Regions from separate parts of the Arthrobacter sp. BPSS-3 genome, predicted to be linked through region 2. Evidence: predicted binding sites of a transcription regulator. Region 2 holds the regulator's gene; each other region holds the start of a gene.
The links. Region 2 encodes HrcA, which represses chaperone genes, less so after heat shock. Its sites were predicted from a motif close to TTNGCACTCGNNNNNNNCGAGTGCNAA; they were not measured.

Region 1: a site for HrcA is predicted at 2,421-2,447, ahead of groES (co-chaperone GroES). Genes of this name have one in related genera too.
Region 3: a site for HrcA is predicted at 2,119-2,145, ahead of ACFVY3_RS02465 (FmdB family zinc ribbon protein). Genes of this name have one in related genera too.

What each region holds. Positions count from the first base shown of each region.
Region 1 is NZ_JBIMMV010000001.1:481,685-488,669, reverse strand. It holds gene ACFVY3_RS02380 (acyltransferase family protein) at 1-19, opposite strand, end outside; gene groL (chaperonin GroEL) at 276-1,886, opposite strand; gene groES (co-chaperone GroES) at 1,968-2,264, opposite strand; gene ACFVY3_RS02365 (hypothetical protein) at 2,502-2,897, opposite strand; gene ACFVY3_RS02360 (methyltransferase domain-containing protein) at 2,954-4,183, shown strand; gene ACFVY3_RS02355 (shikimate 5-dehydrogenase) at 4,209-5,042, opposite strand; gene ACFVY3_RS02350 (glycoside hydrolase family 3 protein) at 5,133-6,794, opposite strand; gene ACFVY3_RS02345 (glutamate--cysteine ligase) at 6,918-6,985, shown strand, end outside.
Region 2 is NZ_JBIMMV010000002.1:492,893-499,877, forward strand. It holds gene ACFVY3_RS05325 (DUF3097 domain-containing protein) at 1-747, opposite strand, end outside; gene hrcA (heat-inducible transcriptional repressor HrcA) at 991-2,004, shown strand; gene dnaJ (molecular chaperone DnaJ) at 2,071-3,201, shown strand; gene ACFVY3_RS05340 (16S rRNA (uracil(1498)-N(3))-methyltransferase) at 3,204-3,995, shown strand; gene ACFVY3_RS05345 (GerMN domain-containing protein) at 4,073-4,981, opposite strand; gene ACFVY3_RS05350 (PhoH family protein) at 5,484-6,572, shown strand; gene ybeY (rRNA maturation RNase YbeY) at 6,569-6,985, shown strand, end outside.
Region 3 is NZ_JBIMMV010000001.1:508,295-515,279, reverse strand. It holds gene ACFVY3_RS02480 (GNAT family N-acetyltransferase) at 1-438, opposite strand, end outside; gene galU (UTP--glucose-1-phosphate uridylyltransferase GalU) at 443-1,348, opposite strand; gene ACFVY3_RS02470 (5-formyltetrahydrofolate cyclo-ligase) at 1,445-2,080, shown strand; gene ACFVY3_RS02465 (FmdB family zinc ribbon protein) at 2,239-2,490, shown strand; gene ACFVY3_RS02460 (RcpC/CpaB family pilus assembly protein) at 2,576-3,322, shown strand; gene ACFVY3_RS02455 (DUF4011 domain-containing protein) at 3,382-6,985, opposite strand, start outside.

The sequences.
Region 1 (6,985 bases), on a different contig from region 2:
GCCCCGCCTGCTGCGTCATCAAAATTCCTCACCACGGACGGCCCCCATCGGGCCGCCGAAACCTAAGTGTTCCACTCTACGGAAGGTGCGCCGGGGGTGCCAGCCGCCGGGGTGCACCCAGCGAGTTAAGCAGGGTGGACTGTGAGGAGCTTGTGAACCGGCCATGATCTCCCGTCGCAGCCCGGGAAAGCAGAAAGGACGCCCCGGCGCGATGCCGGGACGTCCTCTCTCTGCTGCAGATGGTGCACGTGGTGCAGCAGGAACTACACGTTGGCCTAGTGCTGGTGGCCGGCGTGCTCGTCCTCGTCGGCCGGCTTCTCCGCCACCAGGGTCTCGGTGGTGAGAACCAGCGCGGCGATGGAGGCAGCGTTCCGCAGGGCGGCGCGGGTGACCTTGACGGGGTCGATCACGCCGGCGGCGATCAGGTCCTCGTACTCACCGGTCTTCGCGTTGAAGCCCTGGTTGACGGCCGAGTCCGCCACCCGAGCGGCAACGACGTAGCCGTCGAAGCCTGCGTTCTGGGCGATCCAGCGCAGCGGCTGGGTCAGCGCCCGGCGGACGATGCCCACGGCTGCTGCTGCGTCGCCGTCGAGTGCCTTGACCGTCGGGTCCTCGTCGAGGGCCTTGAGGGCGTGGACGAGGGCCGAACCGCCGCCGGAGACGATGCCCTCTTCCAGCGCGGCGCGCGTGGAGGACACAGCATCTTCGATGCGGTGCTTCTTTTCCTTCAGCTCGACCTCGGTGGCTGCGCCGACCTTGATCACGCCGATGCCGCCGGCCAGCTTGGCCAGGCGTTCCTGCAGCTTTTCCTTGTCCCAGTCCGAGTCGGTGCGGGTCAGCTCGGCGCGCAGCTGTGCGACACGGGCCGCGACGTCCTCGGCAGAACCGGCGCCGTCAACGATCGTGGTGTTGTCCTTGGTGACGGTGATACGCCGCGCGGTACCGAGGACCTCCAGGCCCACGGTGTCCAGGCTGAGGCCCAGTTCCGGGGAGACGACCTGCGCGCCGGTCAGGGTCGCGATGTCCTGCAGCATGGCCTTGCGGCGGTCACCGAAGCCGGGAGCCTTGACGGCGACGACGTTCAGGGTGCCGCGGATGCGGTTGACGATCAGCGTGGACAGGGCCTCGCCGTCGACGTCCTCGGCAATGATGAAGAGCGGCTTGGAGGCCTGCAGGGCCTTCTCCAGCAGCGGCAGGAAGTCCTGCAGCGAGGAGATCTTGCCCTGGTTAATCAGAATGAGGGCGTCCTCGAGGACGGCTTCCTGGCGGTCCGCGTCGGTGATGAAGTACGGGGACAGGTAGCCCTTGTCGAACTGCATGCCCTCGGTGAGGACGAGTTCGGTCTGCGTGGTGGAGGACTCCTCGATGGTGATCACACCATCCTTGCCGACCTTGCCGAACGCCTCGGCCAGCAGTTCGCCGACCTCGTCGCTCTGGGCGGAGATGGCGGCAACGTTGGCCACCTGGGTGCCCTCGACCGGACGGGCGTTCTCCAGCAGGCGGGCGGCGATGGCCTCGACGGAGACCTCGATGCCGCGCTTGATCTGGCCCGGGGCGGCGCCGGCGGCAACGTTGCGCAGGCCTTCCTTTACCAGGGCCTGCGCCAGCACCGTTGCGGTGGTGGTGCCGTCACCGGCGACGTCGTTGGTCTTGGTTGCGACCTCCTTGGCCAGCTGCGCGCCCAGGTTCTCGTACGGGTCGTCCAGCTCAACCTCGCGGGCGATGGTCACGCCGTCGTTGGTGATCGTGGGGGCGCCCCACTTCTTGTCCAGCACGACGTTGCGGCCGCGGGGGCCTAGCGTCACCTTGACGGTGTTGGCGAGCTTATCGATGCCGGCCTCGAGGGACCGGCGGGCAGCGTCGTTAAACGCGAGCTGCTTTGCCATGGTGTTGTCCTTTCACGAAAGAACCCCGCGCAGCCGTCCCGTTCATCACTGACGGTCCGGCGGCGCGGGGATCCAAGAGAGTTACTTTACGACGATCGCCAGAACGTCGCGGGCGGACAGTACGAGGTACTCGACACCGCCGGTCTTGACTTCGGTTCCGCCGTACTTGGAGTAGATGACGACGTCGCCAACGGCAACGTCGACGGGAACGCGGTTGCCGTTGTCATCGAAGCGGCCGGGGCCTACCGCGACAACTTCGCCTTCCTGCGGCTTCTCCTGTGCGGAGTCCGGGATAACCAGGCCGGAGGCCGTGGTCTGCTCGGCTTCGAGCGGGCGGACAACAATACGATCCTCAAGAGGCTTAATAGAGACCGACACTCGGACCTCTCCTTTTCGTCAGCAAATTCATGGACTTCAAAGCGGTGGCGCCATGCATACAGACCGTCGTCGCGGTGCCGGCAGCAGCCTGGCAGCTGATGCTTATGTGTTAGCACCCGCCTAGGGGGAGTGCTAATGACGACTCTATGTAAGGAGTTAGCACTCGGTCAAGGTGAGTGCCAGAAGTTCATCTGTGGCGAACGGCCTGCTGACAGGACGAGAGGCCTAACGGCCCGGCTACTCCCCCGCCAAGTCGTCGTAGGCCCACTCCAGCCCGTCGTCGTCCTCGTCCACCCGGGGCACGTCGTTGCGCGTCCGGTAGAGCAGGAACCCGCCGGCCAGGGCCGCGAGGAGGCCTGCAATCAGGAAGATGATGCTGCCGATCCGGACGCCGGCGTAGGTGTCGCGGATGGCCCGGGCCTCGTCGGTGGCGTCCGCGACGTCCTTGCCGTCCACCGAGTAAACCGTTGCGTTGAACGTGTCGAGGAGGAAGATGATTACGAGCAGCGCGACACAGACGACGGCGACCATGACGCCGGCGATCAGCGCCGGACGGGCGTAGCGGGCCAATCCCCGACGGCCCGGGGCCTCCCCCGCCGCCGCTCCATCGGTTTCCGTGTTCCTGTCGTTCATGCCGTCAAGCCTAGTGGGCGCCGCAGGGTTCCCGGGCCTGAACTACGATCGATGGCATGGCTGAGACACCGCAGGACCAGATCGCACCACTGCTCAATCCGGCGGGGTGGGAGCTGCTGTCCTCGCTGGGCCCGTACCGGGAGGAGGAGGCGTTCCAGCTCAACGCGGCGCTCCGCAAGGCCGGCCACCCGGCGGATCTGGTCTCCGCGGCCTTGACACAGTCCCGGCTGCGGACCAAAGCGGAGGCCAAGTTCGGCGAATTCGCCGGGCAGATGATCTTCACCCGTGCCGGTCTGGAGCAGGCCACGAGGCTCACGGTCGCCGCCCGGCACGCCCAGCGTTTCGCGGAGGCGGGGGTCACCCACGTCGCGGACCTGGGCTGCGGCCTCGGCGCCGATGCGATGGCCCTGGCGTCCCTGGACCTGACGGTGACCGCGGTGGAGCTGGATGAGACCACTGCTGCCTGCGCCACCATGAACCTGATCCCGTTCCGGAACGCCACCGTGGTGCACGCCGACGCGGAATCCGTGCCGCTGGACGGGATCGACGGGGTCTGGTTGGACCCGGCCCGCCGGACCACGTCCACCTCGGGCACCACCAGGCTCTGGGACCCGGAAGACTTTTCCCCGCCGTTGTCCTTTGTCGAGTCGCTGGCCGCCTCCGGCCGCGCCGTCGGCGTGAAGATGGGCCCCGGGATCCCCCACACCGCAATTCCCGCGGACTGCGAGGCACAGTGGGTGTCGGTAGGCGGCGACGTCACCGAGGTCGCCCTCTGGTTCAACGCCGTCCGCCGCCCGGGAATCCGCCGCGCCGCGCTGGTGCTCGGCCCGCGGGGCGCGGCGGAGCTCACCAGCGCCGAGGATTTCGACGGCGGCCCGGCGGCCCCCGTCGGCCCGGTATCCGGGTACCTCTACGAACCCGACGGGGCCGTGATCCGCGCCGGACTGGTGGCCGACGTCGCGCTCCGGCTCGGCGGACACCTGGTGGACGAGCACATCGCCTACATCTGCGCCCCCGAACTGCAGGACACCCCGTTCGCCCGCGCCTATGAGGTCCTCGAGGTGATGCCGCTCAACGTCAAGGCCCTCAAAGCCTGGGTCAGGGAGAACGGTATCGGCGTGCTCGAGATCAAGAAGCGCGGCGTGGCCGTGACCCCGGAGGAACTGCGCGGGCAGCTGCTGCCCGGCGGCCGGGCCGCGAAGAAGGCCAAGAACAAGGCCACCCTGGTCCTCACCCGGATCGGCGAGGACCGGGTTGCCGTCGCGGTACGTCCAGTCGCCCCGTAGGGCTCTGTAGCGCCGGGCGGCGACCTTACTGGGCGCGCATGAACTCCTCGGCGGCCCGGACCTGCTCCTCGCTGGGACGGATGCCGGTGTAGAGGACGAACTGTTCCAGCGCCTGGATGGTGGCCACCTCGGCGCCCGTGATGACCTTCTTCCCGGCGGTCCGCGCGGCCTTGATCAGCGGCGTCTCGGCGGGCAGGGCGACGACGTCGAATACCACCTCGGCTTCCTCCACCGCCCACTGCGGGTAGGCCAGGGCGTCCGCCTCGGCGCCGCCCGCCATGCCGATGGGCGTGACATTGATCAGCAGCGCGGCGGGGTCCACACCATCGCCTTGGGCCGGAACGTCGGCGCGCCAGGCGAAACCGTAGAGGTCGGCGAGCGCCCGGCCGGCGTCCTCGTTGCGGGCAATGATGGTGACGTCCCGGAACCCGGCGTCGCGCAACGCGGCCGCCGTCGCCTTCGCCATGCCGCCGGCACCGCGGAGCCAGACGGAGTAGTCCACCGGCACGGCGTTGCGCTGCAGGAGCTGTTCGATGGCGGTGTAGTCGGTGTTGTAGGCGGTGAGGGTGCCACCGTCGTTGACGATCGTGTTGACCGAGTCGATGGCCTTCGCGGACGGGTCCATGACGTCCACGAGGTCGATCACGTCCTCCTTGTACGGCATCGACACGGCGCAGCCGCGGATCCCCAGCCCGCGGACACCGGCGATCGCCTGGCCCAGGTCGGTGGGGGCGAAGGCCTTGTAGATCCAGTTCAGGCCCAGCTGCTCGTACAGGTGGTTGTGGAAGCGCGTCCCGTTGTTGCTCGGGCGGGCCGAGAGCGAGATACACAGCGTCATGTCTTTGTTCAGGATAGGCACCGCTCTATTAAACGCCACCGCGCGGGACGGTACCCGTCCCAGGTCCAGCGGCCCTCTCCTCCTCTCAGGTGCAGCTCTCAGGCTCAGCGCCTAGGTGCAGCCGGCCCCCGGGCCCTGCGCGCCCACGGCCACCGGGAGTTTCCCCGGCGCGGGCGCCTTGCCGGCCAGCACCGCCGCGAGCGCTTCGAAGGCCTCCTGGCTCCGGCCGTAAAGGGCGATCTTGGCCGGGGCAGCGGATTTCTCCAGCGGCCAGGGCGCGTCAAGGGCCACCGCGACGTCGGCGGTCACGGGGCCCTCGCCGTACCCGATGAGCGCCACCACCGGGCCGGACCCAACACCGACGCCGGCCTGCCGGGCGGCGGCAGCGAAGCGGGCCCGGTCCTGCTCCGTGCCGCCGGTCACCCGGACGCTCGCGGGCACGATCGGACCCTTGCACGGCCCGGACAGCACCGTGATGGCCTCCTGCGAGACCTTCTCGGAGAGGGCCGATCCACTGCCGGGCGCCGAGGCACGGGTCGGCTGGCTGCGTCCGCGCCAGAGCTGCATGGTCACGACGCGGCGCGCGGCCTCGTCCAGTCGTGCGGCCGGCAGGCTGCCGTTGCGGACGGCGGAGACAATCGCGGCGTGCGCGGTGTCCACCGAGGCGGGCATCAGGATCAAGTCCGCCCCCGCCGCGAGCGCCAGGGGCGCGGACGAATCGTTGGGGAACTGCTCCGTAATGGCGCCCATGTTCATGGCGTCGGTGACCGCCACGCCCTTGAACCCCATGCGGCGCAATTCGGCATAGGAGGCGGCCGAGACGGAGGCGGGGACTCCGGGCTGGAGGGCGGGCACCGAGATGTGGCCGGTCATGACCATGGGCAGGCCCGCGTCAATCGCGGCTTGGAAGGGCTTGAGGTCACGGGCCCGGAGCTGGTCCAGGCTGGCGCCCTGGACCGGGAGTCCCTGGTGCGAGTTGACGCTGACGGACCCATGGCCGGGAAAGTGCTTGGCCGCGGGCAGAACGCCGGCATCCAGCATGCCCTTGGAAAACGCGGTGCCGACGGCGGCCGCAGTGTCCGGGCTGCCGGAGAACGAGCGTGCACCGATGGTGGGATCCGCCGGCCCCATGGTCACGTCCGCCGCCGGGGCGAAGTCGACGTTGAAGCCCACCCCTGCCAGTTCGGCCGAGAGGGCACGTCCGGCGTCGGCGGCCAGCGGGTCGCTGCCGGCGGCGCCGTAGCTCATGGGCGCCGGCCATTCGGTCAGCGGGGCGCGCAGGCGGGCCACCAGCCCGCCCTCCTGGTCGACGCCGATCAGGCCGGGCCAGCCACGGCCGTCGGCGCGGGCCGCCCGCTGCAGCCGGTCGGTGGCGGCGCGCATGGCGGCGGTGTCCACCTGGCCGGACGCCGCCGCGGGAACGTTGTCGCCCATCACGATGGACCCGGCCAGGTGCAGCCGTTCCACCGTCTTGGCGTGCGCCTCGACGTCGAGCCCGGAGAAGGAGGCCAGCAGGACCTGGCCCGCCTTCTGCTCCAGAGACATTCCCGCCACCGCCCGGGCGGCGGCGTCGGCGTCAGCTTGCTCGGGTCCCCAGCCGAGGGGTTGCGCGGAATGGGCGGAGGGGGCGGCTTGCCCCGGTGAACCGGCGCCGGGAGTGGCCGGAGACGAACATCCGGCGGCCGGGAGCACGAGCCCCGCCAGCAGCGCCGCGGTCACGGGCAACAGGTTCCGGTTGTGAAGACTTTCACGCATCAGCTGTAACTTGACCACCAGCTCGATGCTACCCCTGCACTAGACTTGGGACATTGTTGCCATACCCCCGCTCGCCGCCCCGGCTGCGGTGACGGCGCACATAACCACCGGCGAGCGCCGCCACTACAGCGAAGGGACCGTATGAAGATCGAGTTCGCTTCATCCAGGCAGTCAACACTAGGCGTCGAATGGGAGCTGGCCCTCGTCGA
Region 2 (6,985 bases):
CCCGATGTCCTCCTTGGTGCTGTGCGGCCAGCCGAAGGCGGTCAGGATGCCGGTCTTCCAGTCCACGCCGCGGGGGATCACGGGCCAGCGTTCGATGCCCAGCACGGACGGCCGGATGGCCTGCCAGACGTCGATGTACGGGTGGCCGACGATCAGGACGTTTCCGCGGGCTCCGGGGGAGGCCATGACGGCCTCGGCGATCCGGGACTCCTTGGAGTCTGCCACCAGGTGGTCCACCAGGACGCCGAGGCGGCGGCCGGGACCCGGACGGAAGTCCTTGACCGCGGCTGCGAGATCGTCGATGCCGTGCAGGGGCTCGACGACGATGCCCTCGACCCGGAGATCGTCGCCCCAGACCTTCTCGACCAGTTCGGCGTCGTGCTTGCCCTCAACCCAGATCCGGCTGGCCTTGGCCACCTGCGCCCGCTGGACCGCCACGCGCACCGAGCCGGACGCCGTGCGTGTCCCGGTGGCCGGTCCTGCGGCCGCCCGGGGTGCCGGCGGCATCAGCCGGATGGGCCGGCCCTCCAGGAGGAAGCCGTAGCCGAGTCGGAAAGTCCGGGACTTCCCGCGCCGGTCCTCAAGGGCCACGACGTGCATGCCGCCGGACTTCTCCACCCGGGTGACGGCACCAACCCAGCCGGACTGCACGTCCTCGAGGACCATGCCGCGCTGCACCGGGACCTCGGGCAGCTGGGAAGGGGCGGGGGCGGTGAGGTCCTGCGGGCCCCAGTTCTGATAGGACATCGGTTACACACTGCTTTGCATCGGGGCGGAACTGCAACGGGGAACTGCATGGGGCCGGGGTGGTGGCCGGCCGCGCCGGGCAGTCGCCCGGCTTGCCACGGTCACGCCCGGAGCGAATCCAATGCTAACAACGCGGCCGGACATATTAGACTGGTTAGCACTGAGGCATGCCGAGTGCTAACCCCCGGGTTCTTTCGGGCGGCGGGCGCCGGTTGACGGTTGAGGCTCGATTGGAGGTGCGGCGTGAGCGAACCACGCAAACTCGAAGTGCTGCGCGCCATCGTGGAGGACTACGTCCATTCCCGTGAACCCGTGGGCTCCAAGGCGCTGGTGGAACGCCACCACCTGGGCGTCTCCAGCGCAACGATCCGCAACGACATGGCCGCGCTGGAGGACGAGGGGCTGATCACCGCCCCGCACACCAGCGCCGGCCGGATCCCCACGGACAAGGGCTACCGGCTCTTCGTGGACCGCATCTCCGCGGTCAAGCCGCTGTCCCCGGCGGAGCGGCGGTCCATCCAGGCCCTGCTGGAGGGCTCCGAAGACCTCGACGACGTCCTGGACCGGACGGTGCGCCTGCTGGCGCAACTGACCAACCAGGTGGCCGTGGTGCAGTACCCGCTGCTCAGCCGGGCCCGGGTGCGGCACATCGAGTTCGTGCTGCTGGCACCGCGAAAAGTGCTGACCGTGCTCATCGCGGACACCGGCAAGGTCGAACAGCGCGTCATCGACGTCGGCCAGGACCTTGGCGACGAGACCCTCGCCGAACTGCGGGGCGTCTTCCTCGGCCGGCTCGGCGGCACCCCGTTGAGCCTGCTCCCGCAGACTTTGCCCGACGTCGTCGACAGCACCGCCCCCGCCCGCCGCGGCGCCGCCCAGGCGCTGGCCCGCGGACTGGAGGCGCTGGCCGCCAGCAGCCGCGAGGAGCGGATGGTGATGGCCGGCACGGCCAACCTCGCCCGCTCCAACGTTGACTTCCCGCTGAGCATCGGTCCCGTCCTCGAGGCCCTCGAGGAGCAGGTGGTCATGCTCCGGCTGCTCTCGGACATGGCCGAGGACCCCCGCGGCGTGACCGTCAGCATCGGCCGGGAGAACCCCTACGACGGGCTCTCCGAGGCCTCCGTGGTGGCCACCGGGTACGGCCCCGACGCCACCGCCAAGGTGGGCATCCTCGGCCCCACCCGGATGGATTACCCCACCACCATGGCCGCCGTCCGCGCGGTGGCCCGCTACCTTTCACGGATCCTCGGGCCCTGACCGGCCGGATCCACCACCAGGCTTGTCGCCCAGCACCGGCAGTACAAAAAGGAAGAGATACACACTTTGAGCAGCCACTACGACGTTCTTGGAGTCTCCCGCGAAGCAACAGGCGAGGAAATCAAGAAGGCCTACCGCAAACTCGCGCGGACCCTGCACCCGGACGTCAACCCGGGCGAGGACGCGTCCGAGCGCTTCAAGGCGGTCACCCACGCCTACGAGGTGCTCTCCGACCCGCAGAAGCGCCGCGTCTACGACACCACCGGCAACGAGAACGGCACGGACAACGGCTTCGGCGGCGGCAGCTACGCCGGCCAGGGCTTCGCGTTCCAGGACATCTTCGAAACCTTCTTCGGCGGCGCCGCCGGAGCCGGCGGCCCGGCCTCCCGCGTCCGCCGCGGCCAGGACGCGCTGATCAGCGTCCGGATCGAGCTGCGCGACGCCGTCTTCGGCGTCAACAAGAAGCTCGAGGTGGACACCGCCGTCACCTGCCCCACCTGTGAGGGCTCCTGCTGCCGCGAGGGCAGCCACCCCGAACGCTGCGACATTTGCGGCGGCAGCGGCCAGGTCCAGCGCCCGGTCCGCTCCATCCTGGGCCAGGTCATGACCACCGCCCCGTGCGGCAGCTGCGAGGGCTTCGGCACCGTCATCAAGGACCCCTGCAATGAGTGCGCCGGCCAGGGCCGGATCCGCAGCCGTCGGTCCCTGACCGTCAAGGTCCCCGCCGGCGTCGCCACCGGCACCCGGATCCAGCTCTCCGGCCAGGGCGAGGCCGGCCCGGCGGGCGGCCCCTCCGGCGACCTGTACGTGGAGATCCGGGTCAACAACGACGCGACCTTCGTCCGCGAGGGCGACGACCTGCACGCCAGCCTCACCATTCCGATGACGGCCGCGGCCCTCGGCACCGAGCTGACCCTGGACACCTTCGACGGGCAGCAGGAGATCGACGTTAAGAGCGGCACCCAGTCCGGCGAGGTCATCACCCTGCGCGGGCTCGGCGTCACCCACCTGCGCGGCTACGGCCGCGGCGACCTCAAGGTGCACCTCCAGGTGGAGACCCCCGCCAAGCTCGACGCCGCCCAGGAGGACCTCATGCGCCAGCTGGCCAAGCTCCGCGGCGAGCAGTTCACCGAGGGCAAGCTGGCCGCCAGCGGCGGGGTCTTCGCCAAGCTGCGGGACCGCCTCGGTAACCTGTAGCGGTGAGCAACCCGGTCTTCTTCACCCCCGCCGGAACCCTGGACAACCAGGCCCCCGGTTCCACCTTCGTGCTGGACGGCGCCGAGGCGCGGCATGCCGTCACGGTCAAGCGCCTCGCTGCTGGGGAGCAGGTGGACATCGCCGACGGCGCCGGCCGCCGGATCACCGGCACGGTCACCGCCGCCGGGCCCCAGGAGCTGACGCTCGAGTGCACCGCGGTCAACGACGAGCCGCGTCCCGCGGTGCGGCTGGTGCTGGTGCAGGCCCTGGCGAAGGGTGACCGGGACGAACTCGCGGCCGAGACCGCGACGGAGCTGGGGATCGACGCCGTCGTCCCGTGGCAGGCCGAACGGTCGATCGTCCGCTGGAAGCCCGAACGCGCCGCGAAGGCGCACGCCAAGTGGCAGTCCGTGGTGACGGCGGCGGCGAAACAGGCCCGCAGGGCCTGGATCCCCGAGGTTCGCGCCGCGGTGGACGGCGGCTCGCTGCAGGCGGCCGTCGCCGCCACGGTGACTTCCGGCGGCCTCGCCGTCATCCTGCACGAAGACGCCGTCCGGCCGCTGCGCCGGGTGCTGGCCGACTGGCAGGAGAGCGTTAATAGCGCGGACGACGGCGCGGCGCCGCGCGAGGTGCTGCTGATCGTGGGACCGGAGGGCGGGATCAGCCCGCGGGAGGTCACCCGGCTCTGTGATGCCGGGGCCGTGACCGCGCTGTTGGGGCACCACGTGCTGCGGTCCTCCACCGCCGGGCCCGCGGCCACCGTGCTGGCCAGCGACATCCTGGGCCGCTGGTAGCGGCTACCCGGCAGGCTGCTTAGCGGTGTTTTAGGTGGTCAATTAACCGGGCTATTTGACGGTGCTATTGGACCGGGCTACTTAACCGTGAAGCCGCGGGTGTCGACGTTGAGGTCGGTGGCCTTGCCGTTCGCGTCCACCTGGGACACCCGCGCCTCGTAGCTGCCCGGTCCCAGGTTCAGGGTGAAGCTGAACAGCCCCGACTGCTGCGCGTCTGCCGCCGCGGTCATCATGCCGCTCTGGTACGGGGTCTTGGCGTTGCCGTCGACCTTCTGGATCTCCCAGCGGAGCTTCCCGCCCGGCGAGGTGCTGCGGCCGGAGATCTTTACCGCGCCGTCGGCCACGGTGGTGCCCTCCTGCGGGTCGATGATCCACACCGGCGCCACCATGCCGGCGCTGCGGGAGGTGGGTGCGCCCAGCCGGACCCGGTTGAACGCGACGTAGTCGGTGTGGCCGTCCACAAGGATGACCACCTGGATCTGCTGCCCGGAGTCCGTCAGCCCGGCGCTGGCCGCGGCGGCGGTGGCCGTGTAGACCAGCTGCTGGATGGCGCGCTCGGCCATGTCGGCGTCGAGGTTGCTGTTGAACGCGTCGGAGGACACGTCCACCGTGATGGTGTTCTTGCCGGAGATCGACGTGGCGAGCTTGCGCGGATTCTGCCACGGGGTGAAGAAGTCAGGGTCCAGCGGCTTCTGGGACATCATCACCCGCAACGCGCGGGTCACGGGGTTGTCGTCCTCGGAGACGTCCCGGAATTCGCGGTAGAGGAAGACGTTGTTGTTGCTGCGGCCGATCCAGTACACCGGGGCCTTGTTGGAGGCCTGCGCGGATTCCAGCGGGGCGCTCGTGGCGGTGGTCCCGTCCGCGGGTCCCGGCACCGTCTGGGTGGGGGAGCCGGCATCGGTGATGTCCTGCCGGGGGTTGGCGACGCAACCGGAGAGCACCAGGGAAGCGGGCAGCACGACCAGCAGCAGGCCGCGGCGCATGCGCCGTGCCGCCGTCGCGGTCCTCGTGCCCTGACTGCTGGCGCCCTTGATGCCGATTGCGGTGCTCCCTCTCGCGGTGGTCGTTGATGTGCGGGCCGTCGCCGGCCGGGACCGATAGGCCCAATCCAGCATGGCACAGGGGGGGTGCCCGCCGGCGGGGAAGCGGGGCACCCGAACAAACTGCAACGGGAACGATATGAGGCCGATATGAAGTTGATACCTAAAGCCGGCTAACGGCTGCCGCCACGGCGTCGACGGGACGTCGAACAGGGCGTCGGGCGGGCCACCGGAAGGCGCCGTGGAAGCGGCCGGTGGCGACGGCGGCCCTGCGTTGGGGCGCCCCGTCCGGCCGGGCCTGGAGCGCGGCACGGCGGCGGTCTCCTGACGTAAGATGGGAGGACCGCCGGACCCGGCGACGCCGCACCTCACGGCGGCCAGACGGGAGCGGCGGCGACGGAGCATATTCGAGCTGGAGGGAACCAGAGGCCCGCGGGCCATCACCATGACTGAAGCAGCCAACGGCAAGGCCCGGACCACCGCGGGCGAACGCACCACCGGGGAATTTCCCCACTCCATCCCAGGCGTGCGGACGGAGGTCGTGGTCTTCGAGAACTCGGGCCAGATGGTGCAGTCGCTGGGCAGCCACGACGAGGCGCTGCGCTTCATCGAATCCCAGTACCCCGGCGTCGACTTCCACGTCCGCGGAAACGAACTCTCCATCAGCGGCCCGCCGGCGGACGTCCCCCGGATCATGCGGCTCCTGAACGAGGTGCGCGGCCTGGTGGCCCGCGGCACGGTCATCACCCCGGCCGTCCTGCAGCAGCTCGTCTCCATGCTCCGCAGCCAGTCGCTGCAGAACCCGGTGGAGGTGCTGACCACCAACATCCTCTCCAGCCGCGGCAAGACCATCCGGCCCAAGACGCTGAACCAGAAGAACTACGTGGACGCCATCGACGCGAACACCGTGATCTTCGGCATCGGTCCCGCCGGCACGGGCAAGACCTACCTGGCCATGGCCAAGGCCGTGCAGGCGCTGCAGCAGAAGGAAGTCAGCCGGATCATCCTCACCCGCCCCGCCGTCGAGGCCGGTGAGCGGCTCGGCTTCCTGCCCGGAACGCTGAGCGACAAGATCGATCCCTACCTGCGGCCGCTCTACGACGCGCTGCACGACATGATGGACCCGGAGTCCATCCCGCGCCTGATGGCCGCGGGCACCATCGAGGTGGCCCCGCTGGCCTACATGCGCGGCCGGACCCTGAACGACGCCTTCATCATCCTGGACGAGGCCCAGAACACGACGCCGGAGCAGATGAAGATGTTCCTCACCCGCCTGGGCTTCGGCTCCAAGATGGTGGTCACCGGCGACATCACCCAGGTGGACCTGCCGTTTGGCACCCGGTCCGGCCTGCGGATCGTCGAGGACATCCTGCAGGGCATCGAGGACGTCAACTTTTCCGTCCTGGACGCCGCCGACGTCGTCCGGCACCGGCTGGTGGGCGACATCGTCAACGCCTACAGCGTCTGGGACGAAACACAACGAAACCGGGTCAAGCACTCCGTCGCCCGGGACAACCGGGGAGAACACGCATGAGCATCGAGGTCAACAACGAATCCGGCATCGCCGTCGACGAGGCCGAACTGGTGGCGCTGGCCCGGTACGTCTTCGAACGGCTCTTCATCCACCCGCAGGCGGAGCTGTCCATCCTCCTGGTGGACGAGCCCGCAATGGAAAAGCTGCACATCGAACTGATGGACGAGCCGGGTTCCACCGACGTGCTCTCCGTCCCGATGGACGAGCTGACCCCCGGCACCCCGGACAAGCCCACCCCGCAGGGCATGCTCGGTGACATCGCCATCTGCCCGCAGGTGGCCGAGATCCAGGCCCAGAACGCCGGCCACTCCACCCAGGACGAGATGCTGCTGCTCACCACGCACGGCATCCTGCACCTGCTCGGCTTCGACCACGCCGAGCCGGAGGAGAAGGAAGAGATGTTCGGCCTGCAG
Region 3 (6,985 bases), on a different contig from region 2:
GTTGATTTCCATCCGGTGCAGCCCGAGGGTGCGGAAGCAGTGGTCCGTGGCCATGGCCACCGCGGTGGGCGCGATGCCCTGCCCGGCCCGGTCCTGGTCCACCCAGTACCCCAGCGTGGCCATCATGGCCGAGCCCCACACAATCGAGGAGACGGTCAGTTGCCCCACAATGACGGGTTCCCGGTGTCCCGGCGTCCAGGCAGCAATCACAAACGGCAGGGCCGTCGCCTGTGCCGCCTGGGCTTTCAGCGAACTCACCATCTGCCGGTAGTTGGGCAGGCCGCCCCCGGGAGCCGGGTTGGACGCCTCCCAGGGGGCCAGCCACTGCTCGTTCCGGGCGCGGAGGGCGCTCCACTCGCGGCGGTCACGGTACCGGATCGGCCGCAGGACCAGGTCGCCGCTCTCCAGCGTGACCGGCCAGGTGAAGCTGCCCCCCACGGGACTAGTGCGTCAGCCCGGCGGTGAAGCCCGGCAGCCACTCCCGCAGGCCCGGGCCCAGGTCTTCGCTATCGCAGGCCAGCTGGACGCAGGCCTTCAGGTAGCTCAGCTTGTCGCCGGTGTCGTAGCGGCGGCCGCGGAAGACGACGCCGTACACGCCGTAGCCTTCACCCTCGCCGGCGGCGAGTTCCTGCAGGGCGTCGGTGAGCTGGATCTCGCCGCCGCGGCCGGGCTCGGTGCGCTCCAGCACGTCGAAGACGGCCGGGTGCAGGACGTAACGGCCAATGATCGCCAGGTTGGAGGGCGCGTCTTCGACGTCGGGCTTCTCCACGAGGTGGTTGATGCGCACGTAGTCTTCGCCGTCGACGGCCTCGACGTCGGCGCAGCCGTAGGCGCTGATCTGCGACGGGTCGACCTCGATAAGGGCCACGACCGAACCGCCGGTCTTGGCCTGCACCTCGATCATGGTGCTCAGCAGTTCGTCGCGGGCGTCGATCAGGTCATCACCGAGCAGGACGGCGAACGGCTCGTAGCCGACGTGCTGCTTGGCACGCAGCACAGCGTGGCCGAGGCCCATCGGGTCACCCTGGCGGACGTAGTGGATGTCGCCGAGGTTGCTGGCGGCCTGGATGGACTCGAGCTTGGCGGTGTCACCCTTTGCTTCGAGGGTCGCCTCCAGGGTGGGGACCCGGTCGAAGTGGTCTTCCAGGGCCCGCTTGCTGCGCCCGGTGATCATCAGGACGTCGTTGAGGCCCACCTTGACGGCCTCTTCAACCACGTACTGGATGGCCGGCTTGTCGACGACGGGCAGCATCTCCTTCGGCATCGCCTTGGTGGCGGGAAGGAAGCGGGTGCCGAGGCCCGCTGCGGGGATGACGGCCTTGCGGACGGAGGCGTTAGGTGTCTTCACCCGACTAATCTAACCGAGGGGGCAAACATCAGGTAATTGCCCTCACGGTGCGGCTGCGGCGTGTTTGCCCGGCCGGCGAGGCGAAGGAGCCACTGCATGGAAGCGCGCGACAGGGACACCAAGGAAGCGATCCGCACCCGGCACCGGCAGCGTCGGGCGGCAATGACGCCGGCGGCGCGTGCGGCGGCCGGTTCAGCCCTGGCCGTGCACGGCGCCGCGTGGGCGGCGTCGCTGTCCGACGGCGGAACAGGCACCTTCGCCGCCTACCTGGGGGTCGGCTCGGAGCCGCCGACTCTTCCCCTATTGGAGGCCTTGCACGACGCCGGGCATAGGGTGCTGCTTCCCGTCTGCGAGCCGGACCTGGAACTGAGCTGGGTGGTGTGGACGCCGCAGAGCGAATACGCGCGGAGCCGGTACGCGCCGCTTCAGGAACCAATTGGGGAACGGCTTGGCACCGATGCAGTGGCGGGGGCAGCCGGAATCTTCGTTCCCGCCACCGCGGTGGACCTCGACGGAAACCGGATCGGCCAGGGCGGCGGCTACTACGACAAGTTCCTCGCCGCCCTCTCGGCCCTGCCCGGGAACGACGGCAGCCACCCGGTGCCGACTGCCGGCGTCGTCTACGCCGATGAAGTGCTGCCCGCGGGCACCATCCCCGTCGAAGTCTTCGACCGGAAGGTCGGGGCCGCACTCACGCCCGACGGCCTTGTTCCCACAGTCGCCAGCCGCTGACGCCGCATATTCTTCCACTTGTTCGCGCGGTGATAGAATTAGCACTCAGGCCCTGTGACTGCTAATCCTCTGGCTCCCCGAGCCAGCCGCCCCCCTCAAGGAGCGGACGGGAGGGACGCAGTACGGGACCTGCTCGTTTGTCCTAGAGGAGGAACCCAGTGCCCACGTACGCCTACGCTTGCAAGGACTGCAACCACGCCTTCGAGACCGTGCAGTCGTTCTCCGATGAATCGCTGACGACCTGCCCGGAGTGCCAGGGAACATTGCGCAAGAAGTTCAACAGCGTCGGAGTCGTCTTCAAGGGCTCCGGCTTCTACCGGACCGATTCCCGCGATTCCAAAGGCAGCTCCGTGGCGCCCGCCGCACCGGCTGCCACCCCGGCCGCGGCTCCGACCGCCGCCGCCAACTAAGGCACCTGCAGCTTCCCGCTGTAGCTTGTCCACATAGCCCGGACCGGGGCTAAGCCCGCCGCGTTCAGGCTCCTACCGTGAAGCCATGGCACCAGCAAGGCTTCACTTCTTTCGTACCGGGACTGCCCGCGGCCCATCCGTTGCGGGCCGGCCCGCGGGAGGACGCTTACTTACCTCCCGCCGGTCCTCCCCACGTCGCCTCCGTCGCTGGGTGGGGCGCAACCGCAGGCTGATCGCCGCCCTTCTGTTGTGCCTGGCCGCCGGGCTCGCAGTCCAGCAGCTTACTCCCGCTCCCCCGCCGACGGTCACGGCCTGGGCCGCGGCCGGGGATCTTCCGGCGGGGCGGCTCCTCGCCCCGGGGGATCTCAACGCAGTCCAGGTTCCGCCGGGGGTTTTACCTGACGCGGCCATTGACCCGTCGACGGCCGAGGGGCAGCAGCTGGGCATCGCGTTGAGCCGGGGGCAGTTGCTGAGCTCATCGTTCTTTGTCGGACCCGGCCTCTTGACCGGGAGCCCACCCGGTTCCGCCGCCGTACCGTTGCGCATGGCTGATCCCGCCTCGATCCAGCTGGTCTCCCCCGGTCAGCTGGTCAACATCGTGCTGACCGGCGGCAATGGGTTTGAGCAGGCGGCAACGTCGGAGATTCTGGCCGCGCGCGTCCCGGTGCTCTGGACCTCCGCCCGTGGCGGCAGGTCCGGGCAATGGCTCGACGTCGGCGATACGGACGGGCTGATGGTGGTTGCGGCCGACCCCGAGCAGTCCAGGAAGCTTGCCGGCGCGTCGACGCAGGGAAAGTTGTTTTTTGTCCTCGTTGGTCCCGGTGGGCCGTAGTCACGCTGCGGGCGTGCTGTTGCTCACCGTCCCGCGCCGGCGCTGCCCCGCCCCTGGTGTCAGCCCCAGTGCGGCGGCTTCTGTTCCTGCAGCCAGGCGTCGTGGTCATACCCGCCGGGCTCGTCGCCCCAGCGTCGGGGATCATCCTCCGCGGCCTTGGTGGGAAGGATCCCTGCCGGGGACGCGCTGTGTGCAGGGGCGCCTTCGGCCCGGGACGGCTGACCGGAAGCACTGGCTGCAGTCCGGTCCGCGTCCTGATCCGGGGAACCGGCACTCCGGCCCTCCCCGGCCCGGGCTGCCCTGTCGGTGTCGATGGTGGCCGCCGTGGCAGGTTCCCCGTGGGCCTCGCCGGGATGGTTCCGGTTGTCGTTTGCGGCGCCCTGGTGACTGGTCACGTCCGCCTCCTTAGTACTGCTCGTAAATTCCTGCTGGTGCGCCGCGGCGGCCCAGGCGGTGGGCGCCTGGCCGGTGGCCGCATACGCGTCCCGGGCGCTCTCGAGCCCGAAACTTTCCATGTCGTCCGAGAAGCCCGGAGCGGTCCCGATCCGGGAGGACGCCACCGGCTTCTCCAATCCAAGGTACCCGCCAATCCGGTCCGCGCACACGGAGGGATCGGTAAAGACCTCGATGGTCCACAGCGGCATGTAGCGCCAGCCCAGGCGTTCCAGCAGCTGCGGCCGGAGCCGGCTGCGTTCGCGGACGGTCATCCGCCGGTAACGCTCGGTTCCGTCGGATTCGATGGCCACCGGACGCGGGATGTCGGCGTCGTCCTGTCCAATCGTGTGCAGTGGATCCGCAGCCGCCACCATGTCCAGGGCTCCGTCGTACTGGTGCCAGACGCGGGCGCCGCGGGCGCGGAGCCTGTCGCCGAGGTCCGTGACCAACGGGTCCGCACCGAGCGCCTGCTCGCTGGCGGCGGCGCGGGACGCGGGGCTGCCCAGGTCCGAGTTGCCGGCAATCTCCCGGTCGATCAGCTCGTAGAAATCCACGGCCCCGTGGCTCAGCCGGGAGCTGTCCAGATCCTCGGGCCGGAAGCAGGTGAGCACGTGGAGGGAGCGCCGGGCACGGGTCATCGCCAGTGCGAACTTGGCGCGGCCGCCTTCGACGGACAGGGGCCCCAGGCTGTGCAGCGCGCGGCCGTGCGGCGTGCGGCCGTAACCGGGCGAGAAGATCACCCGGTCGCGGACCAGGCCCTGCGCCCGTTCGAGGTCGACCACGCGGAACGATTCGGTGCCAGCGGTGAAGAAGCCCGCCAGCAGCGGGTAGTTCGGCAGCTGCAGTCGGATGGCCTCGCCGATCCGGGCGGCGTGCCGCAGGCTGCCGGTGACGACGGCGAGGGAGGTCCTCGGACGCAGCCTCGCGTGGTCGAAGACGAGTTCAACGACCCGGTTCACTTCGGCCAGGACGGACTCGACGCCGTCCTGGTCAGCGCTTGGGAGACCCGTTCCGTCCGGCAGGTATTCGACCGTGAGGGCGCGGTCCAGCCCGGTTGCGGACTGCCCCTCGGGCAGCCGCCGGAGTTCGCCGCCGTAGAAGTTCTTACTCAGCTGCCGGACCAGATCCTCGTCCACGGCTCGGTAGACGGTCCGGAGCCTGCGCACCGGCAGCACCGCCGCCAGGCTCTGGTAGGCGCTATCGACGCGGTGGTGGGAGCTCTCTCCCGCCGCGAGCCGCTCGACACCCACGGTAAAGGTTCGCGGGCTGGCGATCCTGTCATCGCCGAAGGCAATGACCTGGCGGGACCGCGCGACCGCGGGGAGCACTGCCTGCAGGGAGGTCGCCTCGGCGTCGAGGATCACCACCGCGTCGAAGTGCTGTTCGGCGGGCAGCAGGCTCGTCATCAGGTATGGGCTGATGGACCAGACGGGCACGAGCATGGGGATGAGTTCGGCAGACTGGGCGGTGAGCGCCGCCGGCGTGACCCGGCCGTCCTTGAGCAGGCTCCGCAGCAGTTCGGCTTGCCGCGGGTGCTCTACCAGCGCCGCCCGCCAGCGCTCCGCGAGCTTCCACCGGAGCCGGGCAGCGCCGCTGGCGATATGGGCGTTGTCCGCGAGGCGGTATTCCGCCTCCAGCTGCCGGAGGGCATCGCCGTCGGACATGGCGAGGTAGTCGTCCCCGCTGATCATCGCCTCCAGCGCGGACTGCCACCAGGCGAGCTCGAGTTCGGCGGCGACGGAGTCCGCGGAGACTTCACGCTCGGCAAGATCCGCCAGCAGCTCACCCAGGCCGTGCTCGCGCATGTTTTCAATCAGCAGCGTGCGTTCGGGCAGGGTCTCAAGGGTGCCGGTGTCCGCCACCAGGCGGGTCAGCCGGTCGAGCAGCTCCGGGTACGGCGTATTCTGCACGTCGCCGCCGTCGCGGGTATACCTGACGGCCTCGCCGAGATCCTTGAGCTCGGCGTCCAGTTCCCGGTACAGCCCCGACAACTCGCCCAACCCGGACGGCACCGCGGGGTGCCGCTGCGTGGTGGCGTACCCCGACCACGCCGCCCGCTGCTCCTGCACCAGGACGAGCGAACTGTGCAGATCGGCAATGTGGACGCCCGGCCGGACGTACTCCTTCGCGACCCGCCGCAGCCGCGACCGCTGCATCGAGGGCATTTCAATGCTGCGCTCCCGCCGCCACGACGAGGAAGCAGTGGCCGAGATCAGGTCGTGGACCGGACGGTCGAAGATATCGGGAGTGAATTTGTCCAGGCTTCCCCGCACGGCGACCAGCAGGTCGATCTGGTCGCCCCACTCGGCGAAGGTCTCCCCCAGCCGGATTTCGGCGTGCTCGGCGACCTCGTTCATCCGGTCGCGGAGCCGCGGCAGCTTCTCCGCGACAGAGCGCGCCACCTGCTGCGCTTCCTGGGTTTCCTTGCGGGTCAGCAAACGGGCGCCGTGCCACGGGCTCAGGGTCGAGGCCCGGCTGAAGCTGCCCAGTTCCGCGGCTCGCCGCAGCCGCTCGGCCAGCTCCGCGCGGTCGCGGATGTTGTCCAGGACGCTGCGCTTGAGCCTGACGGTGGTCGCCGGGGCGGGATGGATCGCGGTCAAGGCCGCGAGCGATTGCATCGCCTCGTACGGGGAGCAGCCCCAGCGCTCCCGCACGTTGTGCAGGGAGGCCACGTGGTCCATCAGCGCGTGCCGGTGCTCAGTCAGGGTGGCGTGCAGGTTCTTCAGCTGCGGTTCGAGGGACTTCTCGTTGCGCACGATCGCGCGCACCAGCTGGCCCTTGAGCTGGAGCGGGGTGGTGCTCCCGGCCAGCTGCACCAGCATCGAGTCCAGGCCCAGGGCTTCGAGCTGCGCGGAGACCTCGCCCAGGCTGGCGCGGCGGTCACCCACCACCAGCACGCTTTTGCCCTCGTCGACGAGGGCGCCGATGGTGTTGATCGCGGTCTGGGTTTGTCCGGTTCCCGGAGGGGCGCTGACCACCAGGGAGTCGCCGGCACGGACGGCATCCACCACGTATTGCTGGTCGGCGTCCGCGTCGAGGAGCAGCAGCTCGTCGGCGGGGTTCCGCTCGTCCGTGCTGGCGAAGCGGCCGTCCTTGAGCTCGGGTACCTCCACGGAGTCGCCTGCCGCCACGCGGCCAAGGGCGGCCACGAGCTTGTTCTCCGGGTTGATCCACGGGTCGTCGAGGTTGCCGGAGAGATCGGCGAAGGTCGAGACGAGGAGGTTGTGC